Regions from separate parts of the Thermaerobacillus caldiproteolyticus genome, predicted to be linked through region 3. Evidence: a T-box and tRNA genes for the amino acid it is inferred to sense, from the RefSeq annotation. Region 3 holds a T-box; the other regions hold tRNA genes.
What was found. A T-box is a leader RNA that pairs with one kind of tRNA and senses whether it is charged. The one in region 3 lies ahead of serS (serine--tRNA ligase), so its partner is inferred to be a tRNA-Ser.
Positions count from the first base shown of each region.

Region 1 (5,719 bases), 610 kb from region 3:
TCAAGCGAGTAAGATCCCTCGAAGATGACGAGGTTGATAGGTCCGAGGTGGAAGCGTGGCGACACGTGGAGCTGACGGATACTAATCGATCGAGGACTTAACCAAGAAAAAGGTGAAGCCGAGCGTTCGCTTCTTTGCATGGATATCGGTTATCTAGTTTTGAGAGAACAAAAAAAGTTCTTGACAGAACCGATAGGTTCGTTATAATCATACTTGTCCAATTCGATATTTTGCCTAGTGACAATGGCGGAGAGGTCACACCCGTTCCCATCCCGAACACGGAAGTTAAGCTCTCCAGCGCCGATGGTAGTTGGGGCCAGCGCCCCTGCGAGAGTAGGTCGTCGCTAGGCGATAGATAATGGAGGATTAGCTCAGCTGGGAGAGCACTTGCCTTACAAGCAAGGGGTCGGCGGTTCGATCCCGTCATCCTCCACCATACATATGAAGCCGGCTTAGCTCAATTGGTAGAGCAACTGACTTGTAATCAGTAGGTTGCGGGTTCAAGTCCTGCAGCCGGCACCATCGAAAATGAGCCATTAGCTCAGCAGGTAGAGCATCTGACTTTTAATCAGAGGGTCGGAGGTTCGAGTCCTCCATGGCTCACTTTTGCGGGTGTGGCGGAATTGGCAGACGCACCAGACTTAGGATCTGGCGCCTCACGGCGTGGGGGTTCAAGTCCCTCCACCCGCACCATCCTCGCAAGACGTGCGGAAGTAGTTCAGTGGTAGAACACCACCTTGCCAAGGTGGGGGTCGCGGGTTCGAGTCCCGTCTTCCGCTCCATACATCGCCGGGGTGGCGGAATTGGCAGACGCACAGGACTTAAAATCCTGCGGTAGGTGACTACCGTGCCGGTTCGAGTCCGGCCCTCGGCATGTGCGCTCGTAGCTCAATTGGATAGAGCATCTGACTACGGATCAGAAGGTTAGGGGTTCGAATCCTCTCGAGCGCGCCATTTATCGGAGCGGGAAGTAGCTCAGCTTGGTAGAGCACATGGTTTGGGACCATGGGGTCGCAGGTTCGAATCCTGTCTTCCCGATCATTTGGATATAAAAAAGGGGCCTTAGCTCAGCTGGGAGAGCGCCTGCTTTGCACGCAGGAGGTCATCGGTTCGATCCCGATAGGCTCCACCATAATTTGTCCTTGTGGCGGCGTAGCTCAGCTGGCTAGAGCGTACGGTTCATACCCGTGAGGTCGGGGGTTCGATTCCCTCCGCCGCTACCATTAAAAGATTCGGACCTTTAGCTCAGCTGGTTAGAGCAGACGGCTCATAACCGTCCGGTCGTAGGTTCGAGTCCTACAAGGTCCACCATGTTAGTAAAATATATGGAGGAGTACCCAAGTCTGGCTGAAGGGGTCGGTCTTGAAAACCGAGAGGCGTCGAAAGGCGCGCGGGGGTTCGAATCCCTCCTCCTCCGCCATTCTACAATCCTTTGATTACCGCGGGGTGGAGCAGTCTGGTAGCTCGTCGGGCTCATAACCCGAAGGTCGCAGGTTCAAATCCTGTCCCCGCAACCAATGAAATTGGTCCCGTAGTGTAGTGGTTAACATGCCTGCCTGTCACGCAGGAGATCGCGGGTTCGAGTCCCGTCGGGACCGCCATATATCATATGTTAATGCTCAATAATGGCTCGGTAGCTCAGTCGGTAGAGCAAAGGACTGAAAATCCTTGTGTCGGCGGTTCGATTCCGTCCCGAGCCACCATTTTTATAGTCAATATTGATCGATTTAGTGAGTATATCCAAACTGGCTGCAAATTTTGCCGGCTTAGCTCAATTGGTAGAGCAACTGACTTGTAATCAGTAGGTTGCGGGTTCAAGTCCTGCAGCCGGCACCATTTGATGGCGGCTATGGCGAAGTGGTTAACGCACCAGATTGTGGCTCTGGCATGCGTGGGTTCGATTCCCACTAGTCGCCCTACTAAAACTATTCTATGCGGGTGTAGTTTAGTGGTAAAACCTCAGCCTTCCAAGCTGATGTCGTGGGTTCGATTCCCATCACCCGCTTTTCGAAACGGGCCTATAGCTCAGCTGGTTAGAGCGCACGCCTGATAAGCGTGAGGTCGGTGGTTCAAGTCCACTTAGGCCCACCATATTAAATCACTTTATCATATTCTCGTTAAATTGACTTATTGAGAGATGGACAACTGTGTAAAAAGCTTATTAAAGAATGAAGATCAATTTTTTATAAATATTCCGCAATAGCTCAGCGGTAGAGCAACCGGCTGTTAACCGGTAGGTCGTAGGTTCGAATCCTACTTGCGGAGCCATATGGAGAAGTACCCAAGTGGCTGAAGGGGACGGTTTGCTAAACCGTTAGGTCGCGTTTTTGCGGCGCGCGGGTTCAAATCCCGCCTTCTCCGCCATGCAGGCAGATTTTATATGTTCTGGCCCGTTGGTCAAGTGGTTAAGACACCGCCCTTTCACGGCGGTAACACGGGTTCGAATCCCGTACGGGTCATTTTAAAAAGCACCGTGATACATAATCACGGTGCTTTTTCTTTTTGCGGTATAGATGTAAGGCGAGATCTGAACTTCGAACTTCAGAGAAATCATATCAACTAGCTTTATGCAAAAGCATTCAAGACTTCCAAAGAGTAATATAGAGTGAAGAGCTATACAAACTTCAAGATCCGATAAAATTAAACATCATGAAGGAGGCCGGGAATCATCTTGATTGTCACTGTTTCGTTGATTACTTGGAGAGAGGCGGTGAACTCTACAAGAGGCGCTGATAATATGGAGGTAAAGGGATTTAGATTTTAACTTTATCAGTGTATAGTGTTCTCTACATATAGTAATGAAAAAAGTTAGGGAGAAGAGGGATTCATCTTCCCGGCTCTCCACTATAAGTGACTTTTCATCTTAGTTATTACCTTATACTCCTTTTCTTGTTTGCTTCTATAGCAACATCTTTTTTACGTAGGGATTTTATGCTATTAAATATTCGTCTTTCCATAAATGAATATGTCTCCTCGCCTCACCCTCATTATATGAAAGTGCGGAATTGCATCATATCCCGATTTAGTTTTACTCCAACCGTTATGGCTAATATTTGGAAAAAACATGTCTATATAATTTTATACTGCCATTCATTATAAAAACAGATTATCTGGCTTCTCATTCTTTTCCTGCTGTCCGTTATAAATTCTCCCTAAAATCCAGTGAAGTGGTGGATAAGTTAATTTTCTAATTTTCGACGCAAAAATTGCTTTCCATACTCCCCGTGATGATGAAGCGAAGCATGTTCAATTTGAATGGTTGTATGTTTAATCCCGTATTTTTTTTCTAACATCTCGTTGATTGCTAGGATGATACAAAGAGGTTGAATGTTTTCATTCACAAAAACATGGGCTGTCAATGAGTAATGATCCGATGAAATAGCCCATAGATGCATGTCATGTACGTCCTCTACTCCCTCTACGCGGTGAATGTCCGCACGGATTTTTTCAAGATCGAATTTTTCTGGGACAGAGTCCATTAGGATGAGATACGATTCACGAATGATTTTAGCGCCGCCTATAAAGATGATTGCACCAATAACCATACTTATGAATGGATCGAAAAAATAGAAATCAGTGAAGTAGATGACGATGGCTGATATAATGACCCCGATAGAACTGAGAAGGTCTCCGATAAAATGCCATAGCGCACTTTTGACGTTTAAGTTTTCTTCTTCTTTTGTACTTCGGCTAAGAACAATGGTCAATATAAGATTCACGAGCAATCCAATTGACGCAATGGTTAGCATTAATCGGAAATTGATGTGTTCAGGATGAATGAAACGTTGAATCCCCTCTATAAAAATTCCCACGGCAATGACTGCCAGAGTAAGACCATTTAAAAATGATGCAATGATTTCAAAACGCAAATATCCAAATGTGAATGTTTTATTTGGCGGTCGTGTTGCTAAATAAAGAGCAACCATGCTAAGGCCAAGAGCCAACACGTCAGAGGCCATATGAGCCGAATCAGAAAGTAATGCAAGGGAATTCGAAAGGAAGCCTCCCACTATTTCGAGCAATGTAAAACATAAAGTTAAGATCAGAGTAATCCATAAAGTTCTCTTTGATTTTGTTTGTACTTTTACGTGAGGAAGATGATGATAATCGTATTGAACCATAGGACACCTCTTTTATAATTATTATTATCTAATATTAATTATAAATAATTTCTTTCTAAAATGCAATCGATTTTATGTATAAAATATGTTGATTCTCTTTTTTTGTGTTGAAAGTTGTCAAAAAATATAAAAGTTTTTATCAAGGAATTTAATTCTTGATGTGGAATATATGTATCAACTGTAAAAAATTTTAGGAAAGGATGCGATGCTCTTTGATCGCAACAAGTCCAACGGATTTTGAGATTCATTTGTTCCATGAGGGGAGCTTATATAAAAGTTATGAGCTGTTTGGTGCACATGTCATCGAAGAGAATGGTGTCACTGGAACACGATTTTGTGTGTGGGCACCACATGCTCGCGAAGTTCGATTAGTCGGAAGTTTTAATGACTGGAATGGTGTGAATTTTGACCTTATTAAAGTAAGCGAACAAGGGGTATGGACAATTTTTATTCCTGAAAATCTAGAAGGTCATCTATACAAGTATGAAATTATTACTAGACATGGGGATGTTTTTTTGAAAGCAGATCCATATGCATTTTATTCGGAATTGCGCCCGAATACAGCTTCGATTGTTTACAATCTGAGAGGTTATAAATGGAACGACCAGGCTTGGCAGCGAAAAAAGCGGCGAAAACGAATTTACGATCAACCGCTGTTTATTTATGAGATACATCTAGGCTCGTGGAAAAAGAAAGAAGATGGGCGTTTTTATACATATCAAGAACTTGCCGATGAGTTAATTCCTTATGTTCTGGAGCAAGGGTTTACTCATATCGAACTGTTGCCTTTAGTGGAGCATCCGTTTGACCGTTCATGGGGATATCAAGGAACGGGATATTATTCAGCAACGAGCCGTTACGGTACGCCTCATGATTTAATGATGTTTATTGATCGCTGTCATCAGCAGGGGATCGGAGTGATTTTGGATTGGGTTCCTGGACATTTTTGTAAAGATGCTCATGGGTTATATATGTTTGATGGGGAACCAACGTATGAATATGCGAATATGCAAGATCGGGAAAATTCCGTATGGGGAACGGCAAATTTTGATTTAGGAAAGCCTGAAGTTCGCAGTTTTTTGATTTCGAATGCATTATTTTGGATGGAATATTTTCATGTGGATGGATTTCGTGTTGATGCGGTAGCGAATATGTTATACTGGCCAAACAGTGACGCGTTACATAAAAATCCGTACGCGGTAGAGTTTTTACAAAAGTTAAATGAAACGGTCTTTGCATATGACCCAGCCATTTTAATGATTGCGGAAGATTCTACAGATTGGCCGCGCGTCACGGCACCAACGTATGAAGGTGGGTTAGGTTTTAACTACAAATGGAACATGGGCTGGATGAACGATATGTTAACATATATGGAAACAGCGCCGGAACATCGCCAACATGTGCATCACAAAGTAACATTTTCGCTATTATATACGTATTCAGAAAATTTTATTTTGCCGTTTTCTCATGATGAAGTAGTGCATGGGAAAAGATCGTTACTGAACAAAATGCCGGGAACGTATGAGGAAAAGTTTGCGCAATTGCGTTTGCTGTATGGATATTTGCTTACACATCCCGGGAAAAAATTGTTGTTTATG
Region 1 is NZ_CP064060.1:2,541,075-2,546,793, reverse strand. Features, by position in the region: rRNA gene ISX45_RS12835 (23S ribosomal RNA) at 1-105, shown strand, start outside; rRNA gene rrf (5S ribosomal RNA) at 234-350, shown strand; tRNA gene ISX45_RS12825 (tRNA-Val) at 361-436, shown strand; tRNA gene ISX45_RS12820 (tRNA-Thr) at 447-522, shown strand; tRNA gene ISX45_RS12815 (tRNA-Lys) at 531-603, shown strand; tRNA gene ISX45_RS12810 (tRNA-Leu) at 609-693, shown strand; tRNA gene ISX45_RS12805 (tRNA-Gly) at 708-782, shown strand; tRNA gene ISX45_RS12800 (tRNA-Leu) at 789-874, shown strand; tRNA gene ISX45_RS12795 (tRNA-Arg) at 878-954, shown strand; tRNA gene ISX45_RS12790 (tRNA-Pro) at 965-1,038, shown strand; tRNA gene ISX45_RS12785 (tRNA-Ala) at 1,057-1,132, shown strand; tRNA gene ISX45_RS12780 (tRNA-Met) at 1,147-1,223, shown strand; tRNA gene ISX45_RS12775 (tRNA-Ile) at 1,235-1,311, shown strand; tRNA gene ISX45_RS12770 (tRNA-Ser) at 1,328-1,420, shown strand; tRNA gene ISX45_RS12765 (tRNA-Met) at 1,441-1,517, shown strand; tRNA gene ISX45_RS12760 (tRNA-Asp) at 1,526-1,601, shown strand; tRNA gene ISX45_RS12755 (tRNA-Phe) at 1,628-1,703, shown strand; tRNA gene ISX45_RS12750 (tRNA-Thr) at 1,761-1,836, shown strand; tRNA gene ISX45_RS12745 (tRNA-His) at 1,844-1,916, shown strand; tRNA gene ISX45_RS12740 (tRNA-Gly) at 1,935-2,005, shown strand; tRNA gene ISX45_RS12735 (tRNA-Ile) at 2,015-2,091, shown strand; tRNA gene ISX45_RS12730 (tRNA-Asn) at 2,194-2,268, shown strand; tRNA gene ISX45_RS12725 (tRNA-Ser) at 2,272-2,364, shown strand; tRNA gene ISX45_RS12720 (tRNA-Glu) at 2,388-2,459, shown strand; gene ISX45_RS12715 (cation diffusion facilitator family transporter) at 3,180-4,121, opposite strand; gene glgB (1,4-alpha-glucan branching enzyme) at 4,334-5,719, shown strand, end outside.
Region 1: it has a tRNA-Ser gene. The T-box ahead of serS (serine--tRNA ligase) is inferred to sense a tRNA for this amino acid. The anticodon was not compared.

Region 2 (3,790 bases), 530 kb from region 3:
TTTCCCTATTTTCAGTGCCGATGGTGGGAGTCGAACCCACACTCCCAGAGGGAACACGATTTTGAGTCGTGCGCGTCTGCCAGTTCCGCCACATCGGCATGTTAAAATTAACAACAAGAAGATTATAGTAGATATAGTAACATTAGTCAAGCTTTTTCAGTGCCGAGGGCCGGACTCGAACCGGCACGGTAGTCACCTACCGCAGGATTTTAAGTCCTGTGCGTCTGCCAATTCCGCCACCCCGGCGAAATATTGTTTCAATGGAGGCGGCACCCGGATTCGAACCGGGGGTAAAGGTTTTGCAGACCTCTGCCTTACCACTTGGCTATGCCGCCATCTAAGCGGAAGACGGGACTCGAACCCGCGACCCCCACCTTGGCAAGGTGGTGTTCTACCACTGAACTACTTCCGCAATTGGCTGGGGTAGCTGGATTCGAACCAACGCATCACGGAGTCAAAGTCCGTTGCCTTACCGCTTGGCTATACCCCAATGAATGTTTATATAAATGGGGCGACTAGTGGGAATCGAACCCACGCATGCCAGAGCCACAATCTGGTGCGTTAACCACTTCGCCATAGCCGCCATCTTATCTGCATTTGGCAGGGGCAGTAGGAATCGAACCCACACCGGAGGTTTTGGAGACCTCTGTTCTACCATTAAACTATGCCCCTAAACATGGTGGAGGGGGACGGATTCGAACCGCCGAACCCACTGGGAGCGGATTTACAGTCCGCCGCGTTTGGCCACTTCGCTACCCCTCCATTAGCTATTAATAATGCCGACTGCAGGACTTGAACCCGCAACCTACTGATTACGATTCAGTTGCTCTACCAATTGAGCTAAGTCGGCAAAGCATTATGAATCATAAAAAAATTTAATTTTACTTTTATATAAAAATGGTGGCTCGGGACGGAATCGAACCGCCGACACAAGGATTTTCAGTCCTTTGCTCTACCGACTGAGCTACCGAGCCATTATTAATTATTGAATATGGCGGTCCCGACGGGACTCGAACCCGCGATCTCCTGCGTGACAGGCAGGCATGTTAACCACTACACTACGGGACCAATTTTATTGGTTGCGGGGGCAGGATTTGAACCTGCGACCTTCGGGTTATGAGCCCGACGAGCTACCAGACTGCTCCACCCCGCGATGATAATTTATGGTGGAGGATGACGGGATCGAACCGCCGACCCCTTGCTTGTAAGGCAAGTGCTCTCCCAGCTGAGCTAATCCTCCAAACAACAAAGAAAGTGACCCGTACGGGATTCGAACCCGTGTTACCGCCGTGAAAGGGCGGTGTCTTAACCACTTGACCAACGGGCCATTATAATATAGCGACGGAGAGCAAGGGATTCGAACCCTTGAGGCGCTGTTAAACGCCTACACGATTTCCAATCGTGCTCCTTCGACCACTCGGACAGCTCTCCAAGTTGGCTCCGCAGGCAGGATTCGAACCTGCGACCAATCGGTTAACAGCCGATTGCTCTACCACTGAGCTACTGCGGAACGATTAGATCTGCCTAGCGACGACCTACTCTCGCAGGGGCGCTGGCCCCAACTACCATCGGCGCTGGAGAGCTTAACTTCCGTGTTCGGGATGGGAACGGGTGTGACCTCTCCGCCATTGTCACTAGGCAAGATATCGAATTGGACAAGTATGATTATAACGAACCTATCGGTTCTGTCAAGAACTTTTTTTGTTCTCTCAAAACTAGATAACCGATATCCATGCAAAGAAGCGAACGCTCGGCTTCACCTTTTTCTTGGTTAAGTCCTCGATCGATTAGTATCCGTCAGCTCCACGTGTCGCCACGCTTCCACCTCGGACCTATCAACCTCGTCATCTTCGAGGGATCTTACTCGCTTGACGCGATGGGAAATCTCATCTTGAGGGGGGCTTCACGCTTAGATGCTTTCAGCGCTTATCCCTTCCGCACATAGCTACCCAGCGGTGCCCCTGGCGGGACAACTGGTACACCAGCGGTGCGTCCATCCCGGTCCTCTCGTACTAAGGACAGCTCCTCTCAAATTTCCTACGCCCGCGACGGATAGGGACCGAACTGTCTCACGACGTTCTGAACCCAGCTCGCGTACCGCTTTAATGGGCGAACAGCCCAACCCTTGGGACCGACTACAGCCCCAGGATGCGATGAGCCGACATCGAGGTGCCAAACCTCCCCGTCGATGTGGACTCTTGGGGGAGATAAGCCTGTTATCCCCGGGGTAGCTTTTATCCGTTGAGCGATGGCCCTTCCATGCGGAACCACCGGATCACTAAGCCCGACTTTCGTCCCTGCTCGACTTGTAGGTCTCGCAGTCAAGCTCCCTTCTGCCTTTGCACTCTACGAATGATTTCCAACCATTCTGAGGGAACCTTTGGGCGCCTCCGTTACTCTTTGGGAGGCGACCGCCCCAGTCAAACTGCCCACCTGACACTGTCTCCCACCCCGATCAGGGGTGCGGGTTAGAATTTCAATACCGCCAGGGTGGTATCCCACCGTCGCCTCCACCGAAGCTGGCGCTCCGGCTTCTCAGGCTCCCACCTATCCTGTACAAGCGATACCAAAATTCAATATCAGGCTGCAGTAAAGCTCCACGGGGTCTTTCCGTCCTGTCGCGGGTAACCTGCATCTTCACAGGTACTATAATTTCACCGGGTCTCTCGTTGAGACAGTGCCCAAGTCGTTACACCTTTCGTGCGGGTCGGAACTTACCCGACAAGGAATTTCGCTACCTTAGGACCGTTATAGTTACGGCCGCCGTTTACTGGGGCTTCGGTTCGCACCTTCGCGTAAGCTAAGCGCTCCCCTTAACCTTCCAGCACCGGGCAGGTGTCAGCCCCTATACTTCGCCTTACGGCTTCGCAGAGACCTGTGTTTTTGTTAAACAGTCGCTTGGGCCTTTTCACTGCGGCTCTCTCGGGCTTGAGACCCAAGAGAGCACCCCTTCTCCCGAAGTTACGGGGTCATTTTGCCGAGTTCCTTAACGAGAGTTCTCCCGAGCACCTTAGGATTCTCTCCTCGCCTACCTGTGTCGGTTTGCGGTACGGGCACCTCTCACCTCGCTAGAGGCTTTTCTTGGCAGTGTGGAATCAGGGACTTCGGTACTTTTATTCCCTCGCCATCACAGCTTCGCCTTACGGCAAGCGGATTTGCCTACTTGCCAGCCTCACTGCTTGGGCGCGCTCAACCAGTCGCGCGCTTCCCCTATCCTCCTGCGTCCCCCCATTGCTCAAACGGTGAGGAGGTGGTACAGGAATCTCTACCTGTTGTCCATCGCCTACGCCTTTCGGCCTCAGCTTAGGTCCCGACTAACCCTGAGCGGACGAGCCTTCCTCAGGAAACCTTAGGCTTTCGGTGCAGAGGATTCTCACCTCTGTTTTCGCTACTCATACCGGCATTCTCACTTCTAAGCGCTCCACTAGTCCTTCCGGTCTAGCTTCGACGCCCTTAGAACGCTCCCCTACCGATGACGTAAGTCATCCCACAGCTTCGGTGGTACGTTTAGCCCCGGTACATTTTCGGCGCAGAGTCACTCGACCAGTGAGCTATTACGCACTCTTTAAATGGTGGCTGCTTCTAAGCCAACATCCTGGTTGTCTGGGCAACTCCACATCCTTTTCCACTTAACGTACACTTGGGGACCTTAGCTGGTGATCTGGGCTGTTTCCCTTTTGACCACGGATCTTATCACTCGTAGTCTGACTCCCAAGGATAAGTCATTGGCATTCGGAGTTTGACTGAGTTCGGTAACCCGATGAGGGCCCCTAGCCCAATCAGTGCTCTA
Region 2 is NZ_CP064060.1:3,682,738-3,686,527, reverse strand. Features, by position in the region: tRNA gene ISX45_RS18620 (tRNA-Leu) at 16-98, opposite strand; tRNA gene ISX45_RS18615 (tRNA-Leu) at 161-246, opposite strand; tRNA gene ISX45_RS18610 (tRNA-Cys) at 262-335, opposite strand; tRNA gene ISX45_RS18605 (tRNA-Gly) at 341-412, opposite strand; tRNA gene ISX45_RS18600 (tRNA-Gln) at 416-490, opposite strand; tRNA gene ISX45_RS18595 (tRNA-His) at 508-583, opposite strand; tRNA gene ISX45_RS18590 (tRNA-Trp) at 599-672, opposite strand; tRNA gene ISX45_RS18585 (tRNA-Tyr) at 678-762, opposite strand; tRNA gene ISX45_RS18580 (tRNA-Thr) at 778-850, opposite strand; tRNA gene ISX45_RS18575 (tRNA-Phe) at 899-974, opposite strand; tRNA gene ISX45_RS18570 (tRNA-Asp) at 993-1,068, opposite strand; tRNA gene ISX45_RS18565 (tRNA-Met) at 1,077-1,153, opposite strand; tRNA gene ISX45_RS18560 (tRNA-Val) at 1,165-1,240, opposite strand; tRNA gene ISX45_RS18555 (tRNA-Glu) at 1,256-1,327, opposite strand; tRNA gene ISX45_RS18550 (tRNA-Ser) at 1,343-1,431, opposite strand; tRNA gene ISX45_RS18545 (tRNA-Asn) at 1,436-1,510, opposite strand; rRNA gene rrf (5S ribosomal RNA) at 1,523-1,639, opposite strand; rRNA gene ISX45_RS18535 (23S ribosomal RNA) at 1,768-3,790, opposite strand, start outside.
Region 2: it has a tRNA-Ser gene. The T-box ahead of serS (serine--tRNA ligase) is inferred to sense a tRNA for this amino acid. The anticodon was not compared.

Region 3 (5,719 bases):
AAAAGATTTTGCAAAAGTACAAAGTAGAGAAGTTGCCACTTATTGATGAAAACGGTGTTTTAAAGGGATTAATTACGATTAAAGATATTGAAAAAGTTATCGAGTTTCCGAATTCTGCGAAAGATGCACAAGGCCGTTTACTAGTTGGGGCAGCTGTCGGCGTAACAGCTGATACGATGATTCGCGTGAAAAAACTTGTAGAAGCAAATGTAGACGTTATTGTTGTTGATACGGCTCATGGGCATTCAAAAGGTGTCCTTGAAACGGTTCGCAAAATTCGTGAGCAATATCCAAAACTCAATATTATTGCTGGAAATGTCGCGACAGCGGAGGCGACACGCGACCTGATTGAGGCGGGAGCTAACATTATCAAAGTCGGAATTGGACCTGGTTCCATCTGTACGACGCGTGTTGTTGCAGGTGTCGGAGTACCGCAAATTACCGCGATTTATGACTGTGCAACAGAGGCGCGCAAATACGGCGTCCCAATTATTGCAGACGGCGGCATTAAATATTCTGGAGATATCGTTAAAGCATTAGCGGCAGGAGCTCATGCTGTTATGTTAGGAAGCCTTTTAGCTGGCGTATCAGAAAGTCCAGGAGAAACAGAAATTTATCAAGGAAGACGGTTTAAAGTATATCGCGGTATGGGTTCTGTGGCGGCGATGGAAAAAGGAAGTAAAGACCGCTACTTCCAAGAGGACAACAAAAAATTCGTTCCTGAAGGAATTGAGGGACGCGTTCCGTATAAAGGGCCGCTTGCCGATACAATTTACCAACTTGTTGGTGGTTTACGATCAGGTATGGGATATTGCGGCACGAAAAACTTAGAAGAATTGCGTGAAAAAACACAATTTATCCGTATGACAGGTGCTGGGTTACGTGAAAGCCATCCACATGATGTACAAATTACGAAAGAAGCACCAAACTATTCAATTTCTTAATTCTTATAGCGGTATGTTTCATATCATGCAGGGAAAGATTCATTAATAACTAGAGGCTCACGGTGTTATATGTCTATTTACCTAACTTGGGCGGAGGAAGGTTCCTCCGTCTATTTTTTTGTACAAGAGTGTGTTACAATAACGTTTGTGTGAGGAGGGAAGAACAGTGAAATGTCTAGGATGCAAAAGCATGATTGTTAGCTTTTTAGTAGTTTTTTTATTTGCAAGTATATTCCCATTTGGCAAAGCGAGCGCGGCCCAAGACCCGTTGAACATTGAAGCAGACGCGGCCATTCTTGTTGATGCAAAAACAGGAAGAATTTTATACCAAAAAAATATTGATACGGTTCTTGGAATTGCTAGTATGACAAAAATGATGACAGAATATCTGTTATTAGAAGCGATTAAGGAAAAACGAGTAAAATGGGATCAACAATATACACCAAGCGATTACGTGTATAGACTTTCCCAAGACCGCGATTTATCGAATGTCCCTTTAAGAAAAGATGGGAAATATACTGTTCATGAGCTTTATGAAGCGATGGCGATCTATTCAGCGAATGCAGCGACTGTTGCCATTGCCGAAATTGTCGCTGGTTCAGAAGAAAATTTTGTGAAAATGATGAATGAAAAAGCGAAAAAACTAGGTCTTAAAGGCTATAAATTTGTGAATGCAACAGGATTAAGCAACAAAGATTTACAAGGATTCCATCCAGGTGGAACAAATGAGCATGAGGAAAATGTGATGTCTGCCCGTGCTGTTGCTACATTAGCTTATCATTTATTGAAAGAATACCCACAAGTGTTAGAGACAGCAAGCATTTCGAAAAAAACATTTCGAGAAGGAACAGACGATCAAATTAAAATGGAAAACTGGAACTGGATGTTACCAGGGCTAGTTTATTCGTATGAGGGTGTAGATGGCCTCAAAACGGGTTATACCGATTTTGCTGGCTACTGCTTTACAGGAACAGCGGAGAGAAATGGCGTTCGTTTTATTACAGTAGTAATGAATGCAAAAAGCGGTGGAAAATCAACCATTGAGGCACGATTCGAACAAACGAGAAAGTTGCTTGATTATGGGTTCAGCAATTACTCGTTAAAAGAAATTTATCCGGCGGGTTACAAGCTGAAAGGAAAGTCTACATTGCCTGTTGTAAAAGGAAAAGAAAAGTCCGTAGTCATTGCAACGAAAAAGCCGCTTTCTCTTGTAGTGAAGAATGGGGAAGAAAAAAATTATCAACCCGTGTATGTGATTGATAAAAAGAAATTAACTAGCGATGGAGAATTGACAGCACCAGTTAAAAAAGGTGAAAAAGTTGGATATATGACTATAAAATATGCTGGCGAAAATAATTACGGTTATTTAAGTCCGGAAATGGAAAACAATGCTAAAGTTGATTTAGTTACTACGAAAAGCGTGGAAAAAGCAAACTGGTTTGTACTTACGATGAGAGGAATCGGTGGACTATTCGGTGATGTTTGGACAAGTGTTGTGAAAATGGTAAAAGGTTGGTTCTAAAAAGCTCCTTTTTAAAAGGGAGCTTTTTCTATTGTGATTTTTTAAAAAATTGAGGTAAAATAAAAAAATGTAATCAAGATTCTTTATTGTGAATTTCGGTATTTTCCAGTACAATTATCACAATATGACTACATAACGTAACTAGGAGGAATTACAAGTGGCAATTACAGGGACAGAACGTGTAAAGCGCGGTATGGCAGAAATGCAAAAAGGCGGCGTCATCATGGATGTTGTGAATGCGGAGCAAGCAAAAATTGCAGAAGCGGCTGGAGCAGTGGCGGTAATGGCTTTAGAGCGTGTACCAGCTGACATTCGTGCTGCTGGCGGTGTTGCTCGCATGGCTGATCCGACCGTTATTGAAGAAGTAATGAAAGCTGTATCTATTCCAGTAATGGCGAAAGCACGTATCGGTCATTATGTCGAAGCTCGTGTTCTTGAAGCATTAGGTGTTGACTATATTGACGAAAGTGAAGTACTAACTCCTGCGGATGAAGAATTCCATATTGATAAGCGGCAATTTACTGTTCCATTTGTTTGTGGATGCCGCGACTTAGGTGAGGCTGCACGTCGCATTGCTGAAGGTGCGTCCATGCTTCGAACAAAAGGAGAACCGGGCACAGGAAATATTGTGGAAGCGGTGCGTCATATGCGAAAAGTGAACGCCCAAGTACGTAAAGTAGTCAGCATGAGTGAAGATGAACTAATGACAGAAGCAAAAAATTTAGGGGCTCCATTTGAAGTATTGTTAGAAATTAAACGATTAGGTCGTCTTCCTGTCGTCAACTTTGCCGCAGGTGGCGTCGCGACTCCTGCTGACGCAGCGTTAATGATGCATTTAGGCGCAGACGGTGTATTTGTTGGTTCTGGTATTTTTAAGTCCGAGAATCCGGAAAAATATGCACGAGCGATCGTAGAAGCAACCACGCATTATGAAGATTATGAATTAATTGCCCATCTTTCTAAAGGATTAGGGGGAGCGATGCGAGGCATTGATATTTCATCATTGTTACCAGAACAACGTATGCAAGAGCGTGGCTGGTAATTAAAGGGGTAGACATTATGGTGAAAATCGGAGTTTTAGGCTTGCAAGGTGCGGTTCGAGAACATGTAAGATCTATTGAAGCGTGCGGTGCAGAAGCGATTGTGATTAAAAAAGTAGAGCAATTAGAGGATATTGATGGCCTTATCATTCCAGGTGGCGAAAGCACAACAATGCGCCGCTTGATGGACAAGTACGGATTTATCGAGCTGCTAAAAGAGTTTGCATCCAAAGGAAAGCCGATGTTTGGTACTTGTGCTGGCTTGATCATTTTAGCCAAGCGAATTGTTGGTTATGAGGAGTCACACCTTGGTTTAATGGATATCACGGTAGAACGCAATTCATTTGGCCGCCAACGGGAAAGCTTCGAGGCGGAGCTTTCGATTGCCGGAATTGCAGATAACTTTGTTGGAGTATTTATTCGTGCTCCACATATTGTCGAAGTCGGCGAGGATGTAGAAATTTTGGCAAAACACGAAGACCGTATCGTCGCAGCAAGACAGGGACAGTTTTTAGGATGTTCCTTCCATCCGGAATTAACTGACGATCATCGCATTACTCAATACTTTATTAATATGGTGAAGGAAGCAAAGGCATAAAAGGGTTGAAAGTTGTTAAAACTTATAGTACATTGTTTTTACAAAAGACCGATTCTGAAAATTGGATAGCGCTAAAACGATGAAAGGAACTAGTAGCAAGACCGTTTCTCTTCAGAGAGTCGGTGGGTGGTGCAAACCGATGGGAAACACTTGTGAATCCATCCTTGAGTAAAATGCCGAACGCGTAAGAGCAAGTAAGCATTTTCGGCTTCAAGCCGTTATCCGTTTGAGCGGAAGACGTTTTGTCTTCAAGTAGGGTGGCAACGCGGGGTACTCTCGTCCCTTTTTAAGGGGACGAGAGTTTTTATTTGAAAAAAAGAAAAGGGAGGAAGGAAAAATGTTAGACATAAAATTTTTACGCGCCAATTTTCAAGAAGTAAAAGAGAAACTTAAACATCGCGGGGAAGATTTAACTGACTTTACGCGTTTTGAAGAATTAGACAGCAAGCGTCGCCAATTAATTGCGAAAGCAGAAGAATTAAAAAATAAGCGTAATGAAGTGTCACAACAAATTGCTGTTTTAAAGCGTGAGAAAAAAGATGCCGACCATCTTATTGCTGAAATGCGCGAAGTCGGGGATCGTATTAAAGTGTTAGATGATGAACTTCGTCAAGTAGAAGAAGAGTTACAAACGCTATTGTTATCTATTCCAAATATTCCACATGAGTCAGTACCGGTTGGTGAATCCGAAGAGGATAACGTGGAAATCCGAAAATGGGGAGAGCCCCGTCAATTTTCGTTTGAACCGAAGCCGCATTGGGAAATTGCTGATCAACTCGGAATTTTAGACTTTGAGCGTGCAGCAAAAGTAACGGGAAGCAGATTTGTCTTTTATAAAGGGTTGGGGGCCCGTTTAGAGCGCGCATTGATTAACTTTATGATTGATCTACACGTAGAGGAGCATGGCTATCAAGAAGTATTGCCTCCGTATCTTGTCAATCGTGCCAGCATGACAGGAACAGGACAGTTACCAAAGTTTGAAGAAGACGCGTTTCGTATTGAAAGCGAAGATTACTTTTTAATTCCAACTGCGGAAGTTCCTGTGACGAACTTGCATCGAGATGAAATTTTGTCAGCGGAAGATTTACCGATTAATTATGTTGCTTATAGCGCATGTTTCCGCTCTGAAGCTGGCTCTGCTGGCCGCGATACAAGGGGGCTCATTCGCCAGCATCAATTTAATAAAGTAGAGCTTGTGAAATTTGTAAAACCGGAAGATTCATATGAAGAGTTGGAAAAATTAACAAGTCATGCAGAAAGAGTATTACAATTGCTTGGATTGCCTTACCGCGTCATGAGCATGTGTACAGGGGATTTAGGATTTACGGCAGCGAAAAAATACGATATTGAAGTATGGCTTCCAAGCTATGGAACGTACCGTGAAATTTCTTCTTGTAGCAATTTTGAGGCGTTTCAAGCTCGCCGCGCGAACATTCGCTTCCGCCGTGATCCGAAAGCAAAACCAGAACATGTTCATACTCTTAATGGTTCGGGTTTAGCGATTGGGAGAACGGTCGCAGCGATTTTAGAAAACTATCAACAAGAAGATGGAACAGTTATTATTCCTGAAGTATTGCGCCCTTACATGGGAAATAAAGAAGTTATTCAATAACGC
Region 3 is NZ_CP064060.1:3,147,438-3,153,156, forward strand. Features, by position in the region: gene guaB (IMP dehydrogenase) at 1-944, shown strand, start outside; gene ISX45_RS15695 (serine hydrolase) at 1,135-2,466, shown strand; gene pdxS (pyridoxal 5'-phosphate synthase lyase subunit PdxS) at 2,624-3,508, shown strand; gene pdxT (pyridoxal 5'-phosphate synthase glutaminase subunit PdxT) at 3,526-4,104, shown strand; T-box leader at 4,175-4,391, shown strand; gene serS (serine--tRNA ligase) at 4,442-5,716, shown strand.